4 regions of the Mesorhizobium delmotii genome follow, and region 1 is predicted to be linked to each of the others. Evidence: predicted binding sites of a transcription regulator. Region 1 holds the regulator's gene; each other region holds the start of a gene.
The links. Region 1 encodes LexA, which represses DNA repair genes until DNA is damaged. Its sites were predicted from a motif close to TGTTCNNNNTGTGTTCNG; they were not measured.
Positions count from the first base shown of each region.

Region 1 (7,175 bases):
GACGGGCAAGGCGCCCGCCATTGCATCGGCCCGAAAATCGGAATCGATTTTCGGAGAGCACGATGCATAGATTCAAAGCATTAGAGCGTACGTTGCGCGTCCAGACGGACGCACGCCGCTCTAAGGTGACCTGACGATGACGGCCGCCCTCACCCATCTTGGCGCGAAAGGCGAAGCCAATATGGTCGATGTCGGCGACAAGGCGGAGACGACGCGCACGGCAATCGCCGAAGGTCTTGTCTCGATGCGGCCCGAAACGCTGAAGATGATTCTCGACGGCGATGCCAAGAAGGGCGACGTGCTGGGCACGGCGCGCATCGCCGGCATCATGGCGGCCAAGAGGACGCATGAGCTGATCCCGCTCTGCCATCCGCTGCTGTTGACCAAGGTATCCGTTGACATCGAAACGGACGCGACGCTGCCAGGCCTGAAGGTCACGGCGCTGGCCCGCGTCACCGGTAAGACCGGCGTCGAGATGGAAGCGCTGACCGCCGTCTCGGTCGCCTGCCTGACCATCTATGACATGGCCAAGGCGGTCGACCGCGCCATGGTGATCTCGGGCATCAGGCTGGTGGAAAAGACCGGCGGCAAATCCGGCGACTACAAGGCAGACGCCAAGGGGGCGGGCCAATAATGGCACTGCTTCCGGTCGCCGAGGCGCTCGAGCGCCTGCTTGAGGATGCTGCGCCCTTGCAGGCTGAAAGCGTCGCCCTGATGGACGCCGCCGACCGCGTGCTGGCGGAGCCGCTCCTGGCGCTCCGCACCCAGCCGCCGTTCAACGCGTCCGCCATGGACGGCTATGCCGTGCGGGCCGAGGATGTCGCGTCCGTGCCCGCAAGACTTTCGGTGATCGGCATGGCGCCGGCCGGACGCGGCTTTGCCGGAACAGTCGGCCCGGCGCAGGCCGTGCGCATCTTCACCGGCGCGCCGCTTCCTGCAGGCGCCGACACCATCGTCATCCAGGAGAATGTCCGCGACCTCGGCGGCGGCAGCATCGAAGTGACCGCGTCGACGGTTGAAGGCCGCAACATCCGCCGCCTCGGGCTCGATTTCTCGAAGGGCGACGTCCTGCTGGAGAAAGGCCGCCCGCTTGATCCGGCGGCATTGTCGCTGGCGGCGTCGGCCAACCACCCGCAGGTCAGCGTGGTGAAACGGCCGTTGGTCGCCATCATCGCCACCGGCGACGAATTGCTGCCGCCGGGCAGCGACCTTGGCCCTGACCAGATCATCTCGTCCAATGCCTATGGCGTCGCCGCCGCGGCCCGCTCGGTCGGCGCCAGCGCGCTCGATCTCGGCATCGCCCCCGACCGCAAGGAGGCGATCGCCACGCTGGTGAAACAAGCGGTCGACGCAGGCGCCGACGTCATCGTCACGCTGGGCGGCGCCTCGGTCGGCGACCATGACCTGGTCCATGACGTGCTGACCGGTGAAGGCATGACGCTCGATTTCTGGAAAATCGCCATGCGGCCCGGCAAGCCGCTGATGTTCGGGCGGCTGGGTGACATCCGCTGCATCGGCCTGCCTGGCAATCCGGTGGCGAGCCTGGTCTGCACGCAGCTCTTTCTGACGCCGCTGCTTGCGCGGCTCGGCGGCCGCGCCTTCCGGCAGGACATGCGTCAGGCGCGGCTCGGCGCCGCCATGCCGGCCAACGATCTCAGGCAGGACTATGTACGCGCCGTGGTGAGCGAAGAAGCCGGCACGCTGCTGGCGACCCCGTTCGGCATCCAGGATTCCTCGATGCTCAAAATGCTGGCCGACGCCAACGGGCTGATCGTGCGCGAGCCGTTCTCTCCCCCAGCCGCGACGGGCGCCGCGTGCAGCGTGCTGATGCTACGCTGAACAAAACGTCAACACATTCATTAAATTTTAAACGGTTGCGGAACACAACTGGAACAGATAGTGTTTGTTCTGGGTTTGTTTTTCTGATTCTGTTGGGGGTCGCGATGCTGACACGCAAACAACATGAACTGCTGATGTTCATCCACGAGCGGCTGAAGGAAAGCGGCATTCCGCCCTCGTTCGACGAGATGAAGGAAGCGCTCGACCTCGCCTCGAAGTCGGGGATCCATCGGCTGATCACTGCACTGGAGGAGCGCGGTTTCATTCGCCGCCTGCCCAACCGCGCCCGCGCGCTGGAGGTGCTGCGCCTGCCCGATTCGATCGCGCCCGGCCTCAATGCGGCGCGCAAATTCTCGCCAAGCGTCATTCAGGGCAGCCTTGGGCAGGGCAGCCTCGGACGACAGATCAAGCCGGCGCCTTCGCGCATGCCCGCGGCCGGCAATGACGACGACGTCGTTGCCACCATCTCCATACCGGTGATGGGCCGCATCGCTGCCGGTGTGCCGATCGACGCCATCCAGCACCAGACGCATTCGATCTCGGTACCACCGGACATGATCACCGGCGGCACGCACTACGCGCTGGAGGTCAAGGGTGATTCGATGATCGAGGCCGGCATTTTCGACGGCGACACGGTCATCATCCGCAACGCCGACACCGCCCAGCCTGGCGAGATCATCGTCGCCTTGGTCGACGACGAGGAAGCGACGCTGAAGCGGTTCCGCCGCAAAGGTGCCTCGATCGCACTGGAAGCCGCCAATCCGGCCTACGAGACGCGCATCTTCGGGCCGGACCGGGTCAAGGTGCAAGGCAAGCTCGTCGGACTGATCCGGCGTTACTGAACGGCAGGCTTTTGGGGTTTCTCGGCCCTGCGGTATGGCGGCAGGCCCCTTGCCTCGCGCGAAAATCTCCGCTGCTCATGCCAGGGCCTATAGGGCTGTCTGACGGCAAACTGGATTTCTGCGCGCGTCGTCGCCGATAGCGGATCGAAAAAGACGGCGGCACTGCCCATGCGAGCGAGCTGCCGTTTGGTGACGACGAGAACCAGCGGATTGCGGCAGGGATTATAATAGGCTGTGGCATCATCGATGACGATCAAATCCGCAAAGGCACAGGCTGGCCGTGCGGATTTGCGGTCGTCGGCGAGCGCGATGATCGCGCCGGACTGGTGCCGGGCGAGGCACAGGCCGGCAGTGCAGTAGAAGGGCGCTCCCGGCGGCAGGTCGGCCGGGTCGACGATGTCGAACCGCACGTCTCCTTTTTCGAATGTCTCCGGCTCGACAATGGTCGCTGAAACCAGCGCATGTTTCCAGTTGTCGGTGGTGAATTCGTTCGAGCGCACCCGGTTGACGGCAAGTTCGCCGCCGCCGATCGGCAGCGCCACCAGATGCGCATCTTCCGAAATCAGCACGTCGGGGGTGCGCGTCTCGGAAATCGTCAGCAGGCCGGCGAGCGCAAAGGGAAGTGCCGCAAGCCGCAACCATGTCGTTGCCATCGTGGCGATGACCAGGGCGGCCGTCACCAGCAGAACCGACTGCAACGAGATCAGCCCGACGGCATCGACCGGCGACCGCTCGGAGATCCATCCCGATATTGCAATCATGGCCGTCAGCCCCTTGCCCATCATGTATAGGAAAGGGCCGTCGAAGCCGAACGGCATTGCCAAAGCGCTGACGACGGCCAGGAACATGACGACCGTGACGATCGGCATGACGGCCAGATTGGCGAACAGGCTGAGCGGCGAGACGCGCTGGAAGTGCCAGATGGCGAAGAGTGCGGTGGCGCTGCCGGCAATGATGGAGGTCATTGCGATGGTACCTGTCCCAGCGGCAAGTTTTCGCGTGACGAAAGCGATCGTTGACCGTCGCTGTGGCGGCGCGGTGGCCTTGTTGGCACGATAGTCGGACCAGCCGGCATAGGCGCCCACGAGAGCAGCGGTCGCGGCGAAGGACATCTGGAAGCTTGGGCCGACCACCTCGTGCGGCGACACGACGATGACGGCGATGGCCGAAATCGCCAGATTGCGCATGGTGAGTGCCGCCCGGTCGAACAGCACGGCGACAAGCATTACCGCCAGCATGATAAAGCTGCGTTCAGCCGCGACCACGATACCGGAAAAAATCAGATAGGCAGCGATGGAAACGAGTGCGGCAGCAGCCGCATATTTTTTGACCGGCCGGCGCGACGAAAAATCGGGAACCAGCGCAAAGGCGCCGCGCAGCAATCCCATGATGGTGCCGGCGACAAGCGCCATGTGCAGGCCGGAAATCGAGATGATGTGGTAGATGCCGGTGCGCCGCATCGATTCGTTTATCTCTTCGGGAATGCCGGCACGCACGCCGACGATCAGCGCGGCGGCAATCTCCCCCTCGGCGCCACCGATGCTGTCCCTGATATGGTCGGCGATGGTTTCACGCGCCTTTTCGATCGAGGAAGAAATGCGCGCGGCGAACGGTGCATCTTCGGAAACGACGATCTTCGGATTGCCGAGGAAAAAGCCACTGGCACCGATACCGGCGAAATAGCTGTCGAAGGAGAAGTCATAACTGTCCGGCCTAACCGGGCCAGTCGGAGGCAGAAGCCTCACATAGCCGGTTGCCACCGAGCCTGCGGTCATCTCAGCGGGAATTTTGCGTGCCGAAACCCTGACACGTTCCGGCGCATAACGCAGTGTCGGCCGGGCGGTCGACATCACGTCGATGGTCAGCCTGATCCGGCCGTTCGCCATCTGATCGAGCCTAACGACACGGCCGGTGAGCTGGGTCTGGATTTCCGAGCCGAGCATCTGCGTTCCCACGCGCCAGGTTTCAACCTTGGCGGCGAGTAGCCCGAGTGCGCACAGCAACGCTGCCATGAAGCACAGATGCGTTTTGCGCCATGAGCGTGTCACCGCCGCACACAATGCCGTGAGGACCACGACGGCAATGGGCTGCGGAAAGTCCGGTTCGACGGCAAGCGAAAAATAGACGATCACCCCGCATGCCAGAAAAACCGGCACCAGCAGGAAGGCGACGCCGCGGTCTAGTTCCAGGCCGGCTGCCGAGGCCACGCTGTTGCGGATACCGGATGGTGAAAGATGGCTAAGCTGTCGGCGGAAACGAATGACAGGCCCGGGTGTTGGAGCCGGTGTTGGCGCGGCGCGGTCCGGCGAAAGAGGCTGAATGCCCGGGTGCGACGCAGGCAGCGAAACGGGTAGCGGCTCGGCGTGGGGAACGTCGGCAAACAGCGATCGTTCGCTGACGCTTGTGGTCGCGCCCTCGCTCTTGTCCGCGCCGCGGCCTGGTCCAGCCATCGGGTCTGCCCCTTGCGCCCTTGACCTCCTATGCTACATGAACGCGCGACGCGCGAAAGTCCGCGCAATCACATCCGTTTCCTGCGCTTGCCTGAGAGTTCCATGTCCGACAAGGTCGTCACCCGTTTCGCCCCCTCGCCCACCGGCTTCCTGCATATTGGCGGCGCGCGCACGGCGCTGTTCAACTGGCTGTATGCGAAACACACCGGCGGCACGATGCTGCTGCGCATCGAGGACACCGATCGTGAGCGTTCGACCGATGCGGCAACCGCCGCCATCCTCGACGGACTCTCCTGGCTCGGCCTCACCTGGGACGGCGAGCCGGTATCGCAGTTCGAGCGCGCGCCGCGCCACCGCGCGGTCGCCGAGGAACTGGTGCGCATGGGCAAGGCCTATTACTGCTACGCTACGCCGGCTGAACTGGAAGCGATGCGTGAGAGCGCGCGGGCCAAGGGCTTGCCTCCCCGCTATGACGGCCGCTGGCGCGACCGCGACCCGTCCGAGGCGCCAGCCGGCGCCAAGGGCGCGATCCGAATCAAAGCGCCGGCCGACGACGAGACGGTGGTGCATGATCTCGTGCAGGGCGAAGTCCGCTTCCCCAACAAGGATCTCGACGATTTCATCATCCTGCGCTCGGACGGCAATCCGACCTATATGCATGCCGTCGTCGTCGACGACCACGACATGGGCATCACCCACATCATCCGCGGCGACGATCATCTGACCAATGCCGCCCGCCAGATGGTGATCTATCGAGCCATGGGCTGGGACGTGCCGTCGATGTCGCATATCCCACTGATCCATGGCGCCGACGGCGCCAAGCTGTCGAAGCGGCACGGCGCCCTCGGCGTCGAAGCCTATCGTGCCATGGGGTACCTGCCTGAGGCACTGCTCAACTACCTGGCGCGGCTCGGCTGGAGCCACGGCGACGACGAGGTCATGTCGATCGCCGACATGATTGCCTGGTTCGACATCGGCGACGTCAACAAGGGGGCCGCCCGCTTCGACTTCGCCAAGCTCGAGGCGCTGAATGGCGTGCATATGCGCCGCATGAACGACGCCGAATTGCTCGATATCTTCATCAACACCTTGCCCTATCTCGAAGGCGGCCCGGCGATTGCAGCGCGCCTCGACGACACGCGCAAGGCACAGTTGCTCGCCGCGCTGCCAGGCCTAAAGGAGCGCGCCAAGACGCTGGTCGAACTGGCCGACGGTGCCGTCTTCCTGTTTGCCGAGCGGCCGCTGCCGATCGACGAGAAGGCGGCTGCATTGCTCGGCGGTGAAGCGCGCGAGACCCTGCGGGGCGCCCACGCGGCGCTGAAGGCGATTTCAGGCGACTGGACGGCCGAGGCGGCGGAAGCCGCGATCCGGGAATATGCGGTGGCCGGCGGCCATAAGCTCGGCGCTGTGGCCCAACCTTTGCGCGCCGCGCTCACCGGCAAAAGCACCTCGCCCGGCGTGTTCGACGTGCTTGCCGTGCTTGGCCGTGAGGAAAGCCTGGCGCGCGTCGCGGATCAAATCGATTAGCAAAACTGGCCCAAGAAGATTGGCATTGAAAGGTGGGTTTCGCAGTGCAACATTAGGTCTTGGCCCAATTTGGCACGCAAATCCAATTGCGGGCGCAAACGCGCGAACTCCGATGCTTTTTCGACGTGTTGCGTTGCAGATATTTCGCCTTTGCCGGCATGAGAAAACCAAAAGGAGTTTGCAATGTCCGAAGCTGCGACAAAGATGGAATTTGGCGGCAAAACCCACGCGTCGACTGCTAAACTTGAATTCGGCGGCAAAACTCACGAGCTCAAGGTGCGAAGCGGCTCGGTCGGACCTGATGTCATCGACATCGGCTCGCTTTACAGCACCACCGGGGCGTTCACCTACGATCCCGGCTTCACGTCGACGGCAAGCTGCGAGTCGGAAATCACCTTTATCGATGGCGATGCCGGCATCCTTTTGCATCGCGGTTATCCGATCGACCAGCTGGCCGAGCACGGCGACTTCCTCGAAGTCTGCTATCTCCTGCTCTATGGTGAATTGCCGACCAAGG
Region 1 covers NZ_FUIG01000002.1:160,698-167,872, reverse strand. The annotation lists gene trpC (indole-3-glycerol phosphate synthase TrpC) at 1-70, shown strand, start outside; gene moaC (cyclic pyranopterin monophosphate synthase MoaC) at 137-634, shown strand; gene BQ8482_RS00895 (molybdopterin molybdotransferase MoeA) at 634-1,839, shown strand; gene lexA (transcriptional repressor LexA) at 1,944-2,681, shown strand; gene BQ8482_RS00885 (ComEC/Rec2 family competence protein) at 2,675-5,131, opposite strand; gene gltX (glutamate--tRNA ligase) at 5,234-6,658, shown strand; gene gltA (citrate synthase) at 6,842-7,175, shown strand, end outside.

Region 2 (7,175 bases), on a different contig from region 1:
CGATCTCGATGAGGAGGAATTCCACCGCAATGTCGGGGTTTTCTTCGGCTCGATGATGGGCACGCTCAACCACCTTCTGACCGCCGACCGCATCTGGATGAGGCGCTTTACCGGCGAGGGCGACGCGCCGGCCAGGCTCGACACGATCCTGCACCGTGCCTTGCCGGGTCTGCGGCTGGCGCGCGAGGCGGAAGACAAAAGGATCATCGACTGGGTCAGGGCGTTAAGCGACAAGGCTTTGTCCGGCCGCTTCTCCTACATGACCGTCTCCGACATGCGCACCGTCTCGCAGCGATTGGCGCCGGCGCTCGATCATTTCTTCAACCACCAGACCCATCACCGCGGCCAGGCGCACGCGATCCTGACCGTTCTTGGCCGGCCTTCGGTGCCACTCGACCTGACGCTGTTCCAGCGGAGCGAAGAGGGGCGCGCCTACGCCTGATTTCGGATTATCCGGATCGAATTGACAGGAAAACCCGTCGAAGACGAACAGCATCTTCGATGGGCCATAGTCGCAAAAGAGGCCTAGCCAGTCAGGCGGCGTATCCGCCCTGGCCCCGGGCGACCGGCTTGACCGAGACGGCCGGCTGGGCGGAAGGCCAGAGAATGCCTGCCGTCACCGCGAAGGTGACCAAGGCATCGCGCGCCGCTTCGGGCGAGATCTCGCCGGCGCGTGCCGCCTCGCAGGCTTTCACGGCCGCGCCATAGCTCAGGCGTCGTCGCGATGGCGGAAACTCGGTCAGGAACTCATGCATGTCGAAGAGCGAAGCGAGCATGCGCTTATGGCCGGCGCCGACGGTAACGGCGACCGGGGTGAAAAATGTCGTGTCGTGCATTCTGGGCCTCTTGAATTGGGCGGAGGTGACGGCGGACGCCGCTCTCCGATCTGAATCGGACGCCCAGAAACGCGGATTGCGGCATCAGGTTCCATGTTGCCGAAATCGATTTTCGCCACCAAGCTCCGTGGCATGAATGCCGTGCCGAGGCGGCTGCCTATTTCCACATGTCACGCATGCGGGCGCCAAGGTCGACGCGCACTTGCGGCTGGCGGCGCGGATCATCCTTGGCCTGAACGCTCGCCCATGATGTCTGTTCGAAGGCGCCGAGGATCGAGGCCGGGATGAAGCGGGTGCGCGAGGCGTAAACGTGGCGATCGCCACGCGCCGCCTGGCCGTGGACGAAAAAGCGCTGCGGCATGACCAGGTGCAGGCCGTCCTTGGCCCGCGTCATCGCCACGTAGAGCAGGCGGCGCTCCTCGTCGATGTCCGCCTTGCTGCCAACGGCGAGGTCGATAGGGATGCAGCCGTCGACGGTGTTGAGCACGAAGACGTTCTTCCATTCCTGGCCCTTGGCAGAATGGATGGTCGACAGGATCAGATAGTCCTCGTCGCGATGCGGCGGCCCGGCCTCGTCGCTGGTCGCATCCGGCGGATCGAGCGTCAGCTCGGTGAGGAAACGCTCGCGCGAGGCGTAGCCCGAGGCGATCTGTTCGAGCTGCAGAATATCGGCCCGGCGCGTCGTTGCGTCCTCGTGGATGCGGTCAAGATGCGGCTCATACCAGAGCCTGACCTGTTCGAGATCAACAGGCCATTTTCCCGACCCGGTGCGAAGCTGCGAGAACAGCGCGACGAAACCCGGCCAGTCGTCGGCGGCGCGTTGCGGCGGCCGGTAGCGCGCCAGCCCCATCGCTTCGTCGAGCGACGTCGCCATGGTGTCGACGATCTGCGAAGCCGCCGAAGGGCCGATGCCGGGCAAAAGCTGCAGCACGCGAAAACCGGCGACGCGGTCGCGCGGGTTTTCGGCGAAGCGCAGCACCGCCAGCACGTCCTTGACATGGGCGGCGTCGAGGAACTTCAGCCCGCCGAACTTGACGAACGGGATGTTGCGGCGCGTCAGCTCGATCTCCAGCGGCCCGCTGTGGTGCGAGGCGCGAAACAGCACGGCCTGCGCCTTCAGCGCCGTGCCGGCCTCACGCTCGGTCAGGATCGCCTGGCAGACGTAACTCGCCTGCTCGGCCTCGTCGCGAATGCTGACCAGCTTCGGCTTTTCGGTCGATCTGCGCTCCGACCAGAGGTTCTTGGTAAAGCGCTCCGAGGCCTCGCCGATCACCGCATTGGCGGCGGCCAGGATGGTCTCGGTCGAGCGGTAGTTGCGCTCCAGCATGACGATCTCGGCCGGCTGCGCGAATTGTTTGGGGAAGTCGAGGATGTTGCGCACTTCCGCCGCGCGAAACGAATAGATCGACTGCGCGTCGTCGCCGACCACCGTCAGCCCGGATCCGTCCGGCTTGAGCGCCGTGAGGATCGCGGCCTGCAGCCGGTTGGTGTCCTGGTACTCGTCGACCAGCACATGGTCGAAACGCCCACCCAGATGCGCTGATATCTCCGGCTCGCCGGCCATCTGCGCCCAGTAGAGCAGCAGGTCGTCGTAATCGAGCACGTTCTGCGCCTGCTTGGCCTCGACATATCGGGCAAACAGCGCCTTAAGCTGTTCTGCCCAACCCGCGCACCAGGGAAACACCGAACCGAGAATCTCGCCAAGCGGCGCCTGCGCGTTGACGGCACGCGAATAGATCGCCAGGCAGGTGCCCTTGGTCGGAAAACGGCCTTCGGTCTTCGAGAAGCCGAGTTCGTGCCGGGCGAGGTTCATCAGGTCGGCCGAATCCTCGCGGTCGTGGATGGTGAAGGCCGGATCGAGGCCGATCTCCAACGCGTAGTCGCGCAGCAGCCTGGCGCCGATGCCGTGAAATGTGCCGGCCCAGCTCAGCGCATCGGTGATAATGGAAGCGTCCCGGCCGAGCACCTCGCCGGCGATGCGCTCGACCCGCTTGGCCATTTCCGATGCGGCGCGACGTGAAAACGTCATCAAAAGGATGCGCCTGGGGTCAGCGCCCCTGACGATCAGATGCGCGACGCGATGCGCCAGCGTGCTGGTCTTGCCGGAGCCGGCGCCGGCGATCACCAGCAACGGCCCGGCGACCGCGCCGTCGCCATGCTCGACGGCAAGGCACTGCTCGGCATTCAGCTTTGCGAGATAGGCAGGCCGGAAGGTCGAATCACGTGCAGCGAGGTTCATTGCCCATCAAGCATCGTTTCTGCTTTGTTCGCAACGCTCTCGACGTGAAAGTTGCGACCGATGCGTCCGATTCTACTGGCGCACCAGCCGATGAACTGGGCCTAGCGCTGGGCCTCTACGCCCATCGCCGCCGACTGCCGCGGCAACGACTTGTCGTCATCGGGAGGCGGCAGCAACAGCGGATCGAAGTCGTCGGGCACTTCGTCAATGATTTCCCTGACTATGCGGTAGGCCACGTAGATGGCGGCCCCGGCTATGAGCAGACGGATCATGATTTTCTCCACTGGTATAAACCAACCGAAGAGGCCGCGTTTTGTTCCCCGCTTTCCAAAGGCCCCGAGCTCTGCCTGAGGGTGCAACCAAATCGGCACCGTCTCGTTTGCCCGGTGACAGGAGGTTGCGATGAACAAGCTATCAATCTCGCTGGCTTTGGCGGCGGCGCTGGCTGTCGCGGCTTGCGATAACAACATCCCACCGACAAAGGCCCCCGGCGCCGATCAAAACCCGCAGGTCGACCCTGCACCCAACTCGACGTCAGGCGATGATCAACCCGGCGCGCCGTCGGCGCAGTGATGGAACGCAGTAGGAAAGGTGGCCGGCGCCGCTTGGGAGGGGAGCGATGACGCCGGCCAGGCGGGTATCAGGTCCGCCGCATACCTAGAGATAGCTGAGTCTTGCCGTTGCGTCATGGGGTGATCGCGGAAGACCACCGCCTTGAACAGGCAATCAACTGACAAATGTGACAAAACTGCAATTTTCAGATGCGAGAAGTCGATGCTCGCCAGGCGCCGCGCCGTCGCAGCAGGGTCCCGGCCCAATTCAAAGCTGGCCCTCTGATCCGGCGAGGCCGGCAATCGGATCAATCGTCTTCCCCACCGCGGCATAAAGCAACCGGCCGCGCCGGGCATTTTCATACCTTATCCGGCCAAGCGGCGCTCAAGGTCTTGCGAAGCGCTGACGTCCCGTGCAAAAGCGCGGCCATGCTGATCATTAACGACCTTTCGCTCCGCATGGCCGGACGCCTGCTTCTTGACCATGCCTCGCTGACCTTGCCGGCCGGCAGCAAGGCAGGGCTTGTCGGTCGCAACGGCACCGGCAAAACGACTTTGTTCAAGGCGATCACCGGCGACCTCGCCTCCGAGAGCGGCTCGATCGGCCTGCCGAAGAACACGCGCATCGGCCAGGTGGCGCAGGAAGCGCCCGGCACTGAGGAGCCGCTGATCGAGATCGTGCTCAAGGCCGACCTTGAACGCTCCGCACTGATCGAGGAGGAAAAGACGGCGACCGATCCTCACCGCATCGCCGATATCCACATGCGGCTGGCCGATATCGACGCCCATTCGGCCGAGTCGCGCGCTGCCACCATCCTCGCCGGCCTCGGCTTCGACGACGCCGCCCAGCGGCGGCCGGCCTCGTCCTTCTCCGGCGGCTGGCGCATGCGGGTGGCGCTGGCGGCGGTGCTGTTTGCCGAGCCCGATCTTCTGCTGCTCGACGAGCCGACCAACTATCTCGACCTCGAAGGCACGCTATGGCTGGAAAACTACGTGTCGAAATATCCGCACACGGTGCTGCTGATCTCGCACGACCGCGACCTGCTCAACCGCGCCGTCAACTCGATCGTCCATCTCGACCAGAAGAAACTGACCTTCTGGCGCGGCGGCTACGACCAGTTCGAGCGCCAATACACCGAGCAGCGCGAATTGCAGGAGAAGGGCAGGGTCAAGCAGGAAGCTGCACGCAAGCACATGGAGTCCTTCGTCGAGCGCTTCCGCGCCAAAGCTTCCAAGGCGAGACAGGCCCAGTCGCGCATCAAGGCGCTGGAGAAGATGAAGCCGATCGCCGCAATTGTGAACGACAACGTGCGGCCGTTCTCCTTTCCCGAGCCGGTGAAGACCGTGGCCTCGCCGATCATTGCGCTCAACAACGTCAATGTCGGCTATGTCCAGGGTGAGCCGATCCTGAAGAAGATGACGCTGCGCGTCGATGCCGACGATCGCATCGCGCTGCTTGGTGCCAACGGCAACGGCAAGTCGACCTTCGCCAAATTGCTGTCCGGCCGCCTGAAGCAGGAGACCGGCACCATGACGGTGGCGCCCGGCCTGAAGGTGGCGATCTTTGCCCAGCATCAGCTCGACGATCTCCGACCGAATGAAAACGCCTATGAGCATGTCCGCCGGCTGATGCCGGAAGCGCCGGAATCGAAGGTGCGCGGCCGCGTCGCCCAGTTCGGCCTGACCACCGAGAAGATGAACACCGCCGCCAAGGACCTGTCCGGCGGCGAGAAGGCGCGGCTGCTGATGGGCCTGTCGGCGTTCGAGGGGCCAAACCTGTTCATCCTCGACGAACCGACCAACCATCTCGATATCGACAGCCGTGAATCGCTGATCCATGCGCTGAACGAATTTCCCGGCGCCGTCATCCTGATCTCGCACGACCGCCATCTGCTCGAGGCGACGGCCGACCGGCTGTGGCTGGTCAAGGACGGCACGGTCAACCCCTATGACGGCGACCTTGATGACTACAAGACGCTGGTCACCGGCGTATCAGGCGACCGCCGCGGCAAGCGCGAGGCCGAAAAAGCCTCGAAGGCCGACCGCCGCCGCGATGCGGCCGCACGCCGCGCCACCTTCGAGCCGCTGGCCAAGGAGATCCGCGCCACCGAAGCGCTGATGGACCGCATCCGCAAGCGCATCGACTTGATCGAGGACGAGCTCGCCAATCCGGCGGTCTATGAAAAGGACCCGTCGACGGCGACACGGCTGGCCAAGGAGCGCTCGCAGCTGGCCCAGACGCTCTCCGCCCATGAGGAAAAATGGCTGTCGATGTCGGCGGAATACGAGGAAGGCACGGCGGAGTAGCGCGACGCCCCTCTGCCTTCGCCCACAAGGGGAGAAGGGAAGGCCCATCTGGCCCTACACGCCGCCGCCATAAACGGCTAGTTTGGCCTCATGAATCACCAACCCAACCTCAGAATCGGCCATTCGGCCTGTCCGCATGATTGCCCGTCGACCTGCGCGCTCGAGGTCGAGCTGCTCGACAACAAGCGCATCGGCCCCGTCCACGGCGCCAAGGCCAATACGTATACATCAGGCGTCATCTGCGCCAAGGTCGCCCGTTACGCCGCCGCGTCCATCATCCCGAGCGCTTGCTGAAGCCACTGGTGCGCTTGGCGTGAGCAACCTGATGGCTGCTGACGGCGTCGAATGCACGTGGACACAAGCGAAGGGCGGCCTCGGTAACATTACCGCGAGCCTGTAACGTTCGCCGTCGCTGGCGCGAACAACGGACCGTATCCTCATGTCCGCCATGGCGGGATTACTTGCCCGCCGACACCTTCAGGAGTCAAGAAATGCTAGACCGTCGCACCTTCCTCATCGGCCTGACCGCAATATCGGGCCTCGCCTCGGCTCCGGCGCTGGCTGCCAGCCGCATGGCCTACACACGGCAGGCCTTCGAAGAGGCGCAAAAGGCAGGCAAGCCGATCCTGGTCGAGATCACCGCCAGCTGGTGTCCGATCTGCAAGGCGCAGAAGCGGGTGCTCGGCCAGTTGCTGCCTGCGCCCGAGCACGCAAACCTGGCCGTTTTCGAAGTCGATTTCGATTCCCAAAAAGAGGTTGTTCGGGCTCTTGGTGCGCGGATGCAGAGCACGCTGATCACCTTCAAGGGCGCAACGGAAGTCGGTCGGCTTGTTGGCGTGACCAAGGCGGATGCCATCAAGCAATTGCTTGATAAAACGATCTGAGCGGCGGCGATGCTACTCGGCTTCATATTTTCGTTCCTGGCCGGGGTGCTGTCGACGCTGTCGCCATGCGTGCTGCCGCTGATCCCGGTCGTGCTCGGTGCTGCCGTCAGTCAGCATCGCTATGGCCCCATCGCGCTGGCCGCAGGACTTGCCATGTCCTTCACGGCCATAGGGCTTTTCGTCGCCACGATCGGGTTCTCCGTCGGGCTTGACGGCGGTGTCTTTCGCAGCGCCGCCGCAGTTCTGATGCTCGTCCTCGGCACGATATTGATCGTGCCGGCATTCCAGGCGCATATCGCGCTTGCGGCCGGTCCGGCCGGCAACTGGGTCGAGCAGCGGTTTGGCGCCTTTTCCTCCG
Region 2 covers NZ_FUIG01000067.1:7,806-14,980, forward strand. The annotation lists gene BQ8482_RS32530 (DinB family protein) at 1-442, shown strand, start outside; gene BQ8482_RS32535 (DUF982 domain-containing protein) at 534-836, opposite strand; gene BQ8482_RS32540 (ATP-dependent helicase) at 994-3,075, opposite strand; gene BQ8482_RS38510 (hypothetical protein) at 3,177-3,347, opposite strand; gene BQ8482_RS38515 (hypothetical protein) at 3,478-3,648, shown strand; gene BQ8482_RS32550 (ABC-F family ATP-binding cassette domain-containing protein) at 4,056-5,933, shown strand; partial or broken gene BQ8482_RS32555 (molybdopterin oxidoreductase family protein) at 6,024-6,241, shown strand; gene BQ8482_RS32560 (thioredoxin family protein) at 6,425-6,817, shown strand; gene BQ8482_RS32565 (cytochrome c biogenesis CcdA family protein) at 6,827-7,175, shown strand, end outside.
Region 2: the regulator LexA is predicted to act here: its motif matches at 3,090-3,107, upstream of BQ8482_RS32540 (ATP-dependent helicase).

Region 3 (7,175 bases), on a different contig from region 1:
CTGCGCCTTGGCCGCCCCGTCCGGAGGCGAAAGACCCGCCGCCATAGGCATTGCCGTAGCCGCCGTAGCTGTTGCCGCTTTCGGCGACCTCGACATGGGCTTCCGGCAATTCATCGAGGAAGCGCGACGGGATGGTCGATTGCCACAGGCCGTGGATGCGGCGGTTGGAGACGAACCACAAATGCAGGTTCTTCTTGGCGCGGGTCAGGCCGACATAGGCCAGCCGCCGTTCTTCCTCCAGCCCGGAGCGGCCACCCTCGTCGAGCGCGCGCTGGTGTGGAAAAAGACCTTCCTCCCAACCAGGGAGAAAAACCGTCTCGAATTCCAGGCCCTTGGCCGAATGCAGCGTCATGATGTTGACGGCGTCGAGCTCGGCGTTCTGCTCGGCGTCCATCACCAACGCGACATGTTCGAGGAACGAGCGCAGCGATTCGTACTCCTCCATGGAGCGGATCAGTTCTTTGAGGTTTTCCAGCCGGCCGGGAGCTTCCGCCGAGCGGTCGTTCTTCCACATGTCGGTGTAGCCGCTCTCTTCCAGGATGGTCTCGGCGAGCTCGGTGTGCGGCGTGGTCTCCAGCGCTTTCTGCCAGCGCTCGAAATTGGCGGCGACTTCGCGCAATGCTGCGCGCGGCTTTGGCTTCAGTTCGTCGCTCTCGGCGAGTTTTTCCGCAGCCTCCAGCATCGGGATGCGAAGCGCCCTGGCGGTGTCGTGGATCTGGCGGATGGTGGCTTCGCCCAGCCCGCGCTTCGGCACGTTGACGATGCGCTCGAAGGCGAGGTCGTCTGCGCCTTGCGCGACGACGCGGAAGAAGGCCAGCGCATCGCGGATTTCGAGGCGCTCGTAGAAGCGCGGGCCGCCGATGACGCGATAGTTGAGGCCAAGCGTGACGAAACGATCCTCGAATTCGCGCATCTGAAAGGACGCGCGGACAAGAATGGCCATGTCGTTGAGATTGTGCTTCTGCCGCTGGTAGGCCTCGATGGTTTCGCCAACGGCGCGGGCCTCCTCCTCGGAATCCCAGGCGGCATGGACATGGACCTTCTCGTCGTCCTCGGCGACCTTTTCGGTGAACAGCGTCTTGCCGAAGCGGCCTTCATTGTGGGCGATGAGGTGGGAGGCGGTGCCGAGGATGTGCGCGGTGGAGCGGTAGTTGCGCTCCAGCCGGATGATCGCGGCGCCGGGGAAATCCTTGTCGAAGCGCAGGATGTTGTCGACCTCGGCCCCGCGCCAGCCATAGATCGACTGGTCGTCGTCGCCGACGCAGCAAATGTTTACGGTGGCTGGGCGCGGGTTTCCCTCCCCCTTGAGGGGAGGGTGGCCGGGCAAAGCCCGGCCGGGTGGGGTCCGTGCGGCAGTGCTCGACGCTCTGGCGGTGCCTTCTGAGGCGACCCCCTCCGCCCGCTTCGCGGGCACCTCCCCCTCAAGGGGGGAGGATTGCGGCCGCTGGGCCAGCAGGCGCAGCCACATGTATTGGGCGGTGTTGGTGTCCTGATACTCGTCGACGAGAATGTATTTGAAGCGCTTGTGGTACTCCTTCAGCACGTCCGGATTGTCGCGGAAGATGCGGATCGGGTGGCACAGGAGGTCGCCGAAGTCGCAGGCATTCAGCGTCTTCAGCCGCTCCTGATAGGCCTTGTAGAGCTCGCGGCCCTTGCCGTTGGCGAAGGCGCGGGCGTCGCCCTCGGCAATGTCGGCGGGGCCAAGCCCCTTGTTCTTCCAGCCGTCGATCATCTGGGCGAACTGCTTGGCCGGCCAGCGCTTGTCGTCCAGCCCTTCGGCCTGGATGAGCTGCTTGATCAAGCGAACGACGTCGTCGGTGTCGAGAATGGTGAAGTCGGATTTGAGCCCGGCAAGCTCGGCGTGGCGGCGCAGCAGCTTCACTCCAATCGAGTGGAAGGTGCCGAGCCACGGCATGCCTTCGACATTGCCGTCGCCGATCAGCAGGCCAATGCGCTGCTTCATTTCGCGCGCGGCCTTGTTGGTGAAGGTGACGGCGAGGATCTGCGACGGGAAGGCTCTCTTCGTGGCGAGGATGTGAGCGATGCGGGTGGTCAAGACACGCGTCTTGCCGGTGCCGGCGCCGGCCAGCACCAGAACCGGACCCTCGGTGGTTTCCACCGCCAGCCGCTGTTCGGGGTTGAGCCCGTTCAGATAGTCGGGCGCATTGGTGTGGCCGCTGCGGGCAGCCATGGCGCGCGCGGCAATGCCGGACGGGGCCGTGGGCCGCGCATTCGGTTCGTCAAAAAAGGGCATGTCTTCCGAAAAGCCGGACATTGTCCCCGAATGTAGTGATTCGGCAGCGAAAGGCCAGAAGTGTCTCCGTTTTGTTCTCAATCCAGGCGGGGGAGTTACAAATCCGGTAGAACACCACCTATAGCGCCGGCCTGCTTGACAGCCATGGCGGGCCGGAGAAAGTTGTGCTCGGGGCAGGAACGCAATGCCGGGTTGCCCATTGACGCGTGCGAAGCGCGCACCAGTCGAAGGAGCATCGTTTTGGCTGTCGTCATCACCTCCCTCATCCTTTTCCTCATCGGCCTGGTACTCGGCGGCGGCGGCATCTGGTTAGCTTCGCTAGGCGGCAGTTGGTATTACATCATTGCCGGCATAGCCTTCCTCGTCGCTGCCTGGCTGCTCTACAGGCGCAAATCCATGGCGCTGTGGCTGTACGCGGCGATCGTCATCGGCACGCTTTGCTGGGCGGTCTGGGAAACCGGCTTCGACTGGTGGGAGCTCGGTCCGCGCGGCGGCATTATCGTGCTTATCGCGTTGTGGCTGCTGACACCGTGGGCGCGGCGCGGGCTCACCGGTCCCGATGGACGCGCGCCGCTGATCCTCGCCGTGCTGGCGTCGATCGGCGTCGCCGGCTATTCGATGACGACCGATCCAAAGGATATTGCCGGCGAACTCAACACCGACAAGGTGACGCCGACCGCCGATCTCGGCGGCAACGTGCCAGCCGGCGAATGGCACTATTACGGTCGCACGACGTACGGCCAGCGCTATTCGCCGCTCGACCAGATCACCCCCGAAAACGTTGCCAATTTGCAGCCGGCCTGGACTACCTATCGCACCGGCGATGTGAAAGGGCCCGACGACGTCAGTGAGACGACCTATCAGGTGACGCCGCTGAAGGTTGCCGACACGCTCTACATTTGCACGCCGCACAATTTCGCCATTGCCATAGATGCCGCCAGCGGCAAGGAGAAATGGCGCTTCGATCCCAAGGTCAAGTTGGACAAGGACCGCCAACACCAGACCTGCCGCGGCGTGTCCTATTATGTCGATGCCAAAATCGCCGCCGGCCAGCCTTGTGCGGCACGCATCTATCTGCCGACATCCGACGCTCGGCTGATCGCGCTCGACGCCGCGAATGGCCAGGTCTGTCCCACATTTGCCGAAGGCGGCACGCTGAACCTGCTTGCCAACATGCCATATCCGAAGCCGGGCTATTATTATTCGACCTCGGCGCCGCTGATCGTCGCCAACAAGATCATCGTCGGCGGCGCGGTCAACGACAATTATTCAACGCAGGAGCCGTCCGGCGTCATCCGTGCCTTCGACGTCGAAACCGGCGCCCTGATTTGGAACTGGGATTCCGGCAATCCGGACCAGACGACGCCACTGGCGCCGGGTCAGACCTATAGCCACAACTCGCCCAACATGTGGTCGACAGCGAGTGCCGACGAGAAGCTCGGCTTGCTCTATGTGCCGCTCGGCAATCAGACGCCGGACCAGCTTGGTATGGGGCGCAGCGCCAATGTCGAGAAATTCTCCTCCTCGATCCCCGCGCTCGATCTCAACACCGGCCAATTGCGCTGGGTGCGGCAGACCGTGCATCATGATCTGTGGGACATGGACGTACCTGCGCAGCCGACGCTGGTCGACATCACCACGGCTGGCGGCGTGGTGCCGGGGCTGGTCGGGCCGACCAAGCAGGGCGACCTCTATGTGCTCGACCGGCGCAGCGGCGAGCCGATTGTTCCTGTCGGGGAAGTGCCGGCGCCGGGCGGCGATCGAGGGCGACCACACCTCGCCGACGCAGCCGGTTTCGGACCTGAGCTTCAATCCGAAGCCGCTGACCGGCGCCGACATGTGGGGCATCACCATGTTCGACCAGCTGGCCTGCCGGATCGAATTACTGAAACTGCGCTACGAGGGCCGCTATACGCCGCCGTCGCTGCAAGGCTCGCTGATCTATCCCGGCAATTTCGGCACATTCAACTGGGGCGGCGTCGCGGTCGATCCGGTCCGGCAGGTGATGTTCGGCATGCCGACATACCTGGCGTTCATCTCCAGGCTGGTCCCGCGCGCGGACGTGCCGCCGCCGGGCGATACCAAGGGCAGCGAACAGGGCCTAAATCGCAATGACGGTGCGCCTTACGCAGTGATATTGAAGCCGTTTCTGTCGCCGCGCGGCATTCCCTGCCAAGCGCCGCCCTGGGGCTATGTCGCGGGCGTCGATCTCAGGACCGGCAAGATCGTCTACAAACACCGCAACGGCACCGTCTACGATATGACGCCGCTGCCACTGCCGTTCAAGGTCGGCGTGCCGGGCATTGGCGGGCCGATGATCACCGCCGGCGGCGTCGCCTTCCTTGGTGCCGCGGTCGACGACTTTTTCCGCGCTTATGATCTGACGACCGGCAGGCAGCTCTGGCAGACCCGGCTGCCGGCCGGCGGGCAGTCGACGCCGATGACCTACACGGTCGCCGACGGTCGTCAGTTCGTGGTCATCGTCGCCGGCGGCCATGGCTCGGTCGGTACCAAGCCGGGGGATTACGTGATGGCCTATACGCTGCCGAAATAAGGCGTTCAGTCGTTGGTTTTCGAGCGGCTGCCGGCAGGCAGGCGCCGGTTGCTGCGGACCTTGACCGTCGATCGCCTGGCCGCCAAGGCGGCGGACCGCAGCGCCAGCAGCGCAGCGCCGGCAAGCACGAATGCGCTTACGAGGATCGGAGTCGGGAAGGTCATGGGCGTTGTTCCTTCTTGTCAGAGCCAGCCACAGGGTAGGCAGGATCACTACCGGCGGCTTTCGTTCATACTGCGGCAGCACCGCCAAGATTGTCGCAGATGACCAAAATTTGATGAAGATGCGGCGCTTTCGCGTCATGGCCTTTCGGGCCGAGACCAGCAGACAGGCCTTGGCGACGACGCCGAGGACGGCCCACGGCTGTCGCCTTGAATTATCCTAGCTAAGGAAATCGCTCCGACGGTCCATAGCCAATGCAGGCCGACCGGCGTTGTGGAGTGCATGCTAGGCCCTCACTGATCCGTGACTGGACCATGCGGGCTTCCACCCTATGTTGCGCGGCGGAAGTACTTCCCGAAGCCGAGGAGAGCGCCATGACGAAACCTAGACCTGCCAGCCCAGCCGTCACGACACCCGCCATTACCCAGGCGATGATCGACGCCTATGACGAATACACGCATCTGACGCTCGACCGGCGGCGCTTCATGGAACAGTTGACCAGGCTTGCCGGATCAGGTGCGGCGGCGGCCGCAATCGCGCCGCTGCTGGCTGCGAATTCGGCCCGGGCAGCGATCATTGCCGAGGACGATTCACGCGTGACGGGCGAGGACATCAGCTATCCCGGCAGCGGTGGCGAGATGAAGGGCTATCTGGTCAAGCCGGCCGGCCAGTCCGGCAAGCTCGGCACCGTCATCGTCGTGCATGAGAACAGGGGGCTCAACCCGCATATACGCGATGTGGCGCGGCGCGTGGCGCTGGAAGGCTTCGTGGCGCTTGCCCCGGACTTCCTGTCGCCGCTCGGCGGCACGCCGGCCGACGAAGACAAGGCGCGTGAGCAGTTTTCCAAGCTCGATCCGGCGCAGACCATCGCCAATGCGGTCGCAACGGTCGCTTTCCTCAAGGGATACGCGGATGGCAACGGCAAGGTCGGCGCGGTCGGCTTCTGCTGGGGCGGCGGCACGGTGAACACATTGGCTGCCAACGCGCCGGATCTGGCCGCCGCTGTCGCCTATTACGGCATGCAGCCGAAGGCCGAGGATGTGCCGAAGATCAAGGCGGCGTTGCTGCTGCATTATGCCGGGCTCGACACCCGCATCAATGCCGGCATCGACGCCTTCAGGAAGGAACTCGATGCAGCCGAGGTCGAGTACACGATCTATGTCTATGAAGGTGCCAATCATGCCTTCAATAATGACACGTCCGCGGCCCGCTACGACAAGAACGCGGCGGACCTCGCCTGGGGCCGGACGAGCGCCTTCCTCAGGGAGAAGCTGGCATAGAGCGGCGGACTCTCAGGTCGAACCGTGCCGCCGCTCCATGTTTTGGTTTGAGCATCGGATTTTCCAAAACCGGCTGCCACTTTTGGGTCCGATGCTCTAGCCACGCGCCGGTTTGTGGAAAGCGACACCGGCCACCACCAGCGCGATGCCGAGGCAATCGGTAGGGCTGGGTATCTGGCGGAGCACAATGACGCCGATCAGCGTGGCGGTGACCGGCAGCAACGACAGCATCAACGCGAAGCTCGATCGCGGCAGCCGCGACATGGCAAGCTGGTCGCAAATATAAGGGATGACCGAGGAGCAGATGCCGACGCCGATGGCGGCGATGAGCAGTGGCGGCGCCGAGAAGGCCGGCAGCGCATTGGTGAAGCCGATCGGCAGCACGACGAGGCAGGCGACCGCCATGGCGGCACCCAGGCCGGCGATGCCGTCGCCAGCGCCGGCGCGGGCAACGCGATGGCCAAGCACGATATAGCCGACGAACAGCGCGCCGTTCAGGAAGGCCCAGAACAGGCCGATCGGGTCGCTTGACCATTTGACATCGATCAGCAGCAAGGTGCCGATGACGGCAACGGCAAGGGCTGCGAGATTGCGCGGGCTTCTGACGCCTACCAGCGCGACGCCGATGGTGCCGACGAATTCGATCGCCGCGACCAGCGAGATCGGCAAACGATCGAGCGCCAGGTAGAAGGAGCAATTCATCACGCCGAGGCAAGCGCCAAAAGCGAGAAGCAGCAGTCGGGTCGGCCGGTCGGCGCGGGCGAAGACCGTCCAGGGCCGGGTCAGCGGCGCGAAGACAAGGGTGGCCGTGACGATCCGCAGCCAGGCCATGCCGAGCACGCCGACATGCGGGAAAAGCAGCACGGCGAAAGCCGGCCCGAGATAATGGAACACGGTGCTGACGCCGAACCAGACATGCGGCGGC
Region 3 covers NZ_FUIG01000103.1:179,582-186,756, reverse strand. The annotation lists gene BQ8482_RS36575 (ATP-dependent helicase) at 1-2,275, opposite strand, end outside; partial or broken gene BQ8482_RS36570 (glucose/quinate/shikimate family membrane-bound PQQ-dependent dehydrogenase) at 2,495-4,808, shown strand; gene BQ8482_RS38565 (hypothetical protein) at 4,814-4,972, opposite strand; gene BQ8482_RS36565 (dienelactone hydrolase family protein) at 5,345-6,250, shown strand; gene BQ8482_RS36560 (EamA family transporter) at 6,347-7,175, opposite strand, start outside.
Region 3: the regulator LexA is predicted to act here: its motif matches at 2,316-2,333, upstream of BQ8482_RS36575 (ATP-dependent helicase).

Region 4 (7,175 bases), on a different contig from region 1:
GCGTCAGTTGACCCGTTCCGATCAGTGGCCATCTTGCAACCCTTTGAAATCTGGCGCTAGATGGGGCATGGGACCATTACCGCGCGAGGTCTCTATGGCAAACACAGAAGAAGGAACGCGCGTAGCAGGAGTTTGGCTTGCGATCGCCTCTATCCTGCTGGCAGGCGCGCTGGTCGGCCATGGGCCGATCCATCCCGATATGGGTCGCCAGATGGGAGTTATCACCGACGGCCCTGTCCGATGGGCGATCATCCATTGGGTTTCCGCGGTAGCGCTATCACTGTTCGTCCTGACAGGTCTGATCGTGCTGGCGGCCAGATCGCGCCTCACCGAGGCGTGGTGGACGTTGTCTGCCTGGGGTGTGCTGACTGTCGGCGCCCTCTGGACCATGACGACCGCAGTGGCCGAGGCCACCGTGGTCTCCGCCGCTGCTGCCGCCGGGGACACGGCAACTTTCGAGGCCTGGTGGGCATTTTCCGAAGGAAAGGCCAACGGCTTCATGTTTTTGGCGTTGGCCGTTGCCTTGATCGCTGGCAACGAGGCGCAGACCGCTCACCGAGCCACGCCGGTCTGGGCATCGTACATCGCGGTCGTGGCCGGAATCGGAGCCTTCCTCGGCTGGCCCCTGGGCATGTGGCTCGGGGTCACCCTGGGCAGCTTCATCTGGGTCGTGGCATCACTGGTGATGTCCCTGTGGACACTTTGGTTCGGGTTGGGTTTAGCGCGGACCGTGACCGGGCTGCGGCCTCACAATGGGTGACATCGAGTCCGTAGCGGGAGCGTCGCGAGCGACCCGCTTGATGACCGCGGCGGGCGCTCCAGCCGCTCCGAGGCGGCGGGGATTGCTCGCGCCGCTGAAAACGGCCTCGACGCGCGAGTTTGCCGAATGGACGATATGCTTGCAGTAGGCGCGATAAAGCCGCTTCAGCAGCCGGAGCGAAAGGCAGGTTTCCACCCAGAGCGGGCCTACGGCTCCGGCACCAAGCGTGGGATTTTGACCACTAGCCTGATCACCCATCGGTGCGGCGCCCCGCCCGTCAGTTCGCGCCCTACCCCCGCGGCCGCCGCATCAGCATCATCCCGTAATGCACCGCCAACAAATCCAGCCCGATCTTGAGCAGTTTGGACACCACATCCCGCGGCTCGCCGGTCTGTTCGGCCAGGCTCTTCACCGTTTCGCCGGCGCAGCAGACTTTTTGCACCACGCCCGACACCTCCCAATGCGCAAGCGCCCTGGTGGCGTCGGCATAAGAGCGGCCGGCGGACAGGATGCGGTCGGCAACGCCGCCGCCGATGCGGCCACCGTCGACGCGCTCGGTCAGCGCCATCGGCTTGACACCGTCCTGCGCCGAGACGCGAAAATCCTCGCGGTAGCGCATACCCGCCTCGCGCTGCTGGCGCGACAGCGAGGTGATGCCGGTCAGCGGGTCGACATTGCGCACCCGCACAATGCCGCCGGTCGAGCTGTCATTGGAAACCTCATAGATGCGCTTCGCCTCCAGCGTGCCGGTCGCCAGCCGCTTGCGGCCGAAGGCGTCGTCCTTCAGCGCGAAATCATGGCCGACCTCCTTGCGGATGCGCACCTGCTCGGCCTCGCCCTTGGATAGTTTGGCCGGCTTGGCCTTTTGGGCGGTCTTCTTGCTCATCTGTGGCTCCTCGTTTGATTGCTGCCTTCGCAGGATCTGGGTTCCTCGCCCCACGGAGTGGGGAGAGGTGGCTCGGCAAAGCCGAGACGGAGAGGGGCAGTCGCGCCGCACGCTGGCGATTTCGTCGTTGAAGAGCTTAGGTCTTCATCGGTTTGGCCCTTGCAATTCCTCATCCGGCCTTGGCTTCGCGTAGGGCGCCCCCTCTCCGTCTCGGCTTCGCCGAGCCACCTCTCCCCCGCGCAGCGGGCGCGAGGAACCAGGCCGCCGTGCTTGGCGAGAAGAATCTCGACCGATGCCGCTCACGCCGCATCCGCCAGAGCCGTGCGGCGATGGTCGCAGAAGCGTGCCGCGTGATAGGCGCAGTAGCTTTTCAGCGGCCGCGTGCGCAGGCCGCAGCACAGCATGTCCAGTGCCGGCCGGCTGCCGGGCGCGTCGTTTTCGGGATCTTCCTCCAGCGTCAGATCGAGCGGCGCGCGGCAGCGGTTGAACAGGCAGTCGATGAAGCGCATGGCCGCGACATGCGGCGGGCGCCCGGCGGCGGCAACAGGGCGCGGCGCCGGCACATTGAGGGCCTCGGGCCCGTGGATCTCGCGCACGAACTGGCGCTGCGGCAGCCAGACCGGCGGCGCCAGCCTGGCCGGGGTGCGGGCGATGCTTTGCAATACTGTGTCGGTATAGGCGGGCATAATGTTGATCCGTTTGAAAGGCCGAAGCTCGTCCTCTCCCGTTCGGGGAGAAGAAAGATCACCTCCGGCGGCCAAGCTTCGCCCCGGCCGCCTCGCGGGTGGCGCCGGAAACCGCCCTGCCCGTGCATCGGTCGAAGACGATGACGGTGCCATCCTCGGTGCGGATGCACGAAAGGCCCGCCTCGCAAGCGCGGAAATTCGTGGCCGGAGCCGTGAGGGGAACGGCCCCGGCCGTTCCGGGCCTGCGACGACGGCAGGGTGACCGGAACCGAGGCGCTAGCCTCGGGCTTCGTCCCGGCCGGGGAGGAGGACAGCCGGGACGGATGGGAAAACGGGATGGAGCGACGTGGCTTGTGCATGGCCGTATATAAGCATAACTCAAAAATTTATGCAAGCTATTCTTTCATGGACGAAACCGATTCTTATGTTTCAGATGGCCGCCATGGCGAAAACCTCGTTGTCGATCAAGGTCGGGGCGGCGATCCGCAAGGCGCGCAAGCAGCGCGGCCTGGTGATGCGCCACATTGCCGAGCACAACGACACCGACGTCGCCGCCGTCGGCAATTGGGAAACCGGCCGCAACCTGCCAAAAACCGAGAACCTGCTGAAGACCGCCGCCTTCCTGCGCGTCGACCCGGTGGCGCTCGGCAAGGGCGAGGTCGTCTTCCTCGACGACGCCGACAATGTCGCCGACGCCGAGATCGTCACCGACGCCGCCCCCCTGCCCGCCGGCCCGATGGACATCGAGCTTCTGGGTGCGGCGGTCGGCGGCGACGACGGCGACTTCACCTTCAACGGCGAGGTCGCCGGCTATGTCCAGCGCCCGCCCGGCATTGCCCATTTGCGCAAGGTGTTCGCGCTGCATGTGCTCTCCGACTCGATGGTGCCGCGCTACGAGCCTGGCGAGATGCTCTATTGCGGCGGCCGCGACGCCGTGCCCGGCGACCACGTGGTGATCGAGATGTTCCCCGAGGAACACGAGCGCAACGGCAAGGCCTTCATCAAAAAACTGGTCAAGCGCACCGCCGCCGAGCTGGTCGTCGAGCAGTACAATCCGCCGAAGACGCTGACCTTCAATCGCTACGCGATCAAGCACGTCTGGCGCGTCATCCCGCTCAAGGAACTGCTGGGGTACTAGGGCGGCGGCAGGTATTATCTCCCCCCTTGCGGGGGAGAAAGCGATTTCAACATCTTAGCTGGAGTGAGCCCGAAGGGCGAAGCGCAGGCTAAGTGATAGAAATCGCAAGAGAGGGGATCACTTCTGCCCGACCACTTTCACCTCATTCAGTATCGTCAGGCAGACGCCATCGATGTTCTTCACCACCTCATCGTTCCAGACGCGGAGCGTTTTGAAACCGCGGATCTCGAAATGCATGTCACGTGCGACATCTCGTTTCGACTCCGAATGCTGACCACCATCGACCTCCACAATCAATCGTGCATCGAAGCAGACGAAATCGAGGATATAGCCGTCGAGCGGCACCTGGCGCTTGAACTTCAAGCCCTCGAGCTGCTTGTTGCGCAGCGCCTGCCAGAGGATGTTTTCGGCGTTGGTCGCGTCGGCGCGCATGGCCTTGGCGAAAGCGCGATGTAGCGGCGGGATGGACTGGCGCATGTGTTCGGCGATCCCCTCTCTTGCGATTTCTAACACTTAGCGCTTCGCCCTTCGGGCTCACGCCAGCTAAGATGTTGAAATCGCTTTCTCCCCCGCAAGGGGGGAGATGGCGTTTTCGCCATCAAGCCCGCCTGGATCTCTCCAGGGGAATCTCGCGCTCGCCAAGCATTCGCGCTTCGGCGCGGCGCTGCTGCTGCTCGTCGATGAACGCCGCCTGGATCGAGATCGCCGCGCCCGGCAGCCCGTCGGCGCGGCAGGCCGAGCAGCGAAGGCGCCCCGAAAGCGCCGCCAGCGGCGTCTGCGCGGTCACCCCGAAGCGCTTCAGCTCCGCCGGCTTCCACCATCTGTTGCGGCCGCAATCGATACACTCGACCGCGATCGAGACGACCTCGGCGATCGTCGCTTCCTTGCCCGGCAATGCCATCGTCCCTAGTGCCTCAGTTCCTGTTTTGTTCACATCATTAGGGGTTTTTCCCGAAGAGTCGAGTCGGTTCTGCCCAACCTGTGTAAAAGTTTAACTTGCGCATATTTTTGAGTTATGCTTGTATAGCATACCAATGGATAGTTAGCGCCGCGGATGATCGGATAGGCGGCAAGGGCCGGGCATCCGTCGCGGCCGCCGCAAGCCAAGGAAACGAGGATGGACGCCCTCTCCGCTCAATTCGCCCGCGATTGCGGCTATACTGGCGACAGCCCGGCCATGCTGGCGTCCTTCGCCGCCATCCGCCACGACGGCATAGGCAAGGCCCGCCAGGGCCATGACCAGCGCAAAGCGATGGTCGACCAGCTGAAGCATGGCGAGGCGCTGTTCCTGGCGGCGGTCCGCCCGGCGCAGTCGGCCGAGGAGGCGCTCGAGGACGCCGCCCGCTTCATTGCCTGTTATCGCAACATGCCGCGCTGGCGCCAGGAAAGGCGCGGCGCCGATCTCGCCCGCGCCAGGCAGCAGCGGCTCCTGGCGCGTTTCTTCCGCCGCTACGGCCACCGCCTCTGGGCACGGCAGGCGGCGTAAGCCGGAGATCGGCGAGCAATCGGCCGCGAATGACTGACGCCGGTCGCCCGCACCGCGACGCACATATCGCGAATGGCTGGACCGCACTTGCGGTCGCCGACACCACGCCGTATGTCTCCCCTCGATGAGCGAGATCGAGTTCCGTCGCGCACAAGCGCCCGATCTGCCAGCGATTGTCGCACTGCTTGCCGACGATGCGCTCGGCGCGGGCCGCGAAGACCCATCCACGCCGCTCGCGCCGTCCTATTTCGATGCCTTCGGGGCGATCGATGCCGATCCCAACCAGCTGCTCGCGGTGGCCGTCGAAGCCGGACGGGTGGTCGGAACCCTGCAGCTCAGCTTCATCCCGGGCATTTCGAGGAAAGGCGCCTGGCGCGGCCAGATCGAAGGCGTTCGCGTCGCCCGGCAATGGCGGTCTCGCGGCGTCGGCAAGCAGATGATCGAATGGGCGGTTGAAGAAGGCCGTTCGCGCAACTGCAGCTTCGTTCAGCTCACGACCGACAAGAGCCGACGGGAGGCGCACGCTTTCTACGAGGGCCTCGGTTTCGCCGCCAGCCATCTCGGCTACAAGATAGGGTTGTAGATCGCGGCACCCGTCATCAGGGCAATCGCTTGAAGTCGGCGCCGCCCCTCATCCGCCTGCCGGCACCTTCTCCCCGTATAGTGACGGGGCGAAGGGGCTGGCCGCAACGTCAGCACCCATTCTGCAACGCTGGAGATTGGCGAAATCCTTGCGAAGGCGTCCTTCTCCCCGTCCCTATACGGGGAGAAGTGCCCGGCAGGGCGATGAGGGGCAGCGCAAACCCGAGGCGATTGCCCCTCCACGCTCCTTGACAATTCACCCACAATGTTCTCTTTATGTTCCATACAAACCTCAAGACATGCGGCGTTCGAACCGCCGCGGGCGAACGGGCCGGATGGAAGCCAACATCCTCCACGCGGATCTGGATGCCTTCTATGCCTCGGTCGAACAGTTGCTCGACCCGGCCCTGCGCGGCAAGCCGATCGCCGTCGGCGGCGGTGTGGTGCTGGCCGCTTCCTACGAGGCCAAGGCCTTTGGCGTGCGTGGCGGCATGCCGGGGCGGCGCGCCCGGGAACTCTGCCCCGGGCTGATTTTCGTCGGCGGCCATTTCAAGGATTATCAGCGGCTCGGCGACGCGGCCATCAAAGTGCTTGGCGATTTCACGCCGATGGTCGAGCGGATCTCCATCGACGAGGCCTTCGCCGACGTCGCCGGCTGCACCCATCTGTTCGGTCCGCCGGCCGAGATCGCCACAACCATCCGCCGCCGCGTGCGGGCGGAGCTCGGCCTGCCGATCTCGGTCGGTGTGGCGCGCACCAAGCACCTGGCCAAGATCGCCTCGCAAGTGGCCAAGCCCGACGGGCTGGTGGTCGTCGATCCACGCCACGAGTTGGAGTTCCTGCACGATCTGCCGGTCGAACTGATGTGGGGCGTCGGCCCGGTCACCAGGGAGCGGCTGGCCGGCATCGGTGTGCGCACCATCGGCGAACTGGCGAAGACGCCTGGCTGGTCGCTGGAGCGCCTGCTCGGGCCGGCGGCGGGCGAAAAGCTCAACGCGCTGGCGTGGAACCGCGATCCGCGCAAGCTCGAGACGCAGCGCCGGGCGCGATCGGCCGGCGCACAATCGGCACTCGGCAGGAAACCGGCCGAGGCAAAAATCTTCGTGCCGGCGCTGCTGCATCTGGCCGACAGGGTCGCCACCCGGCTGCGGGCGAAGTCCCGGCCGGGGCGCACCGTGACGGTTCGCGTTCGCTTTGCCGATCTGCGCTCGGTGACGCGCTCGATCACGCTCGACCAGCCGATTTCGGCAACCGCCACGCTGGCCGAGATCGCCGAGGCGCTGGTGCGCAAGGTGCTTGTCGATCATCCGCACGAAAAGACCATCTCGCTGCTGGCGATCGCCGTCTCGCATCTGGAACAGCAACCGGGCCTGCAGCTGGAACTGCCGCTCGACCTCGACGACGACCGGCGCCGCCCCGGCACCAGCAAGGGTGCGGCGCGCTGGACCGCCGACCGCGCCATCGACAAGATCCGCGACCGCTTCGGCTGGGAGGCGGTCGGCTATGCCTCGGTCGCGCTCGGCCAGTCGCGCTCGGTTCCCGACGCGTTTCGCGAACTGGCCGAAAAGGAATTGTGAGCCGGCTTGGCCGAGCGGGGCGATGCAGTTTGCATCAAAAAGCGATTGGTCTGGTCGTCA
Region 4 covers NZ_FUIG01000022.1:67,592-74,766, reverse strand. The annotation lists gene BQ8482_RS13205 (hypothetical protein) at 95-760, shown strand; gene BQ8482_RS13200 (DUF6456 domain-containing protein) at 1,050-1,646, opposite strand; gene BQ8482_RS13195 (hypothetical protein) at 1,946-2,332, opposite strand; gene BQ8482_RS13185 (XRE family transcriptional regulator) at 2,766-3,470, shown strand; gene BQ8482_RS13180 (endonuclease domain-containing protein) at 3,588-3,947, opposite strand; gene BQ8482_RS13175 (hypothetical protein) at 4,069-4,371, opposite strand; gene BQ8482_RS13170 (hypothetical protein) at 4,588-4,956, shown strand; gene BQ8482_RS13165 (GNAT family N-acetyltransferase) at 5,081-5,539, shown strand; gene dinB (DNA polymerase IV) at 5,874-7,115, shown strand; gene BQ8482_RS13150 (DUF2182 domain-containing protein) at 7,173-7,175, opposite strand, start outside.
Region 4: the regulator LexA is predicted to act here: its motif matches at 5,805-5,822, upstream of dinB (DNA polymerase IV).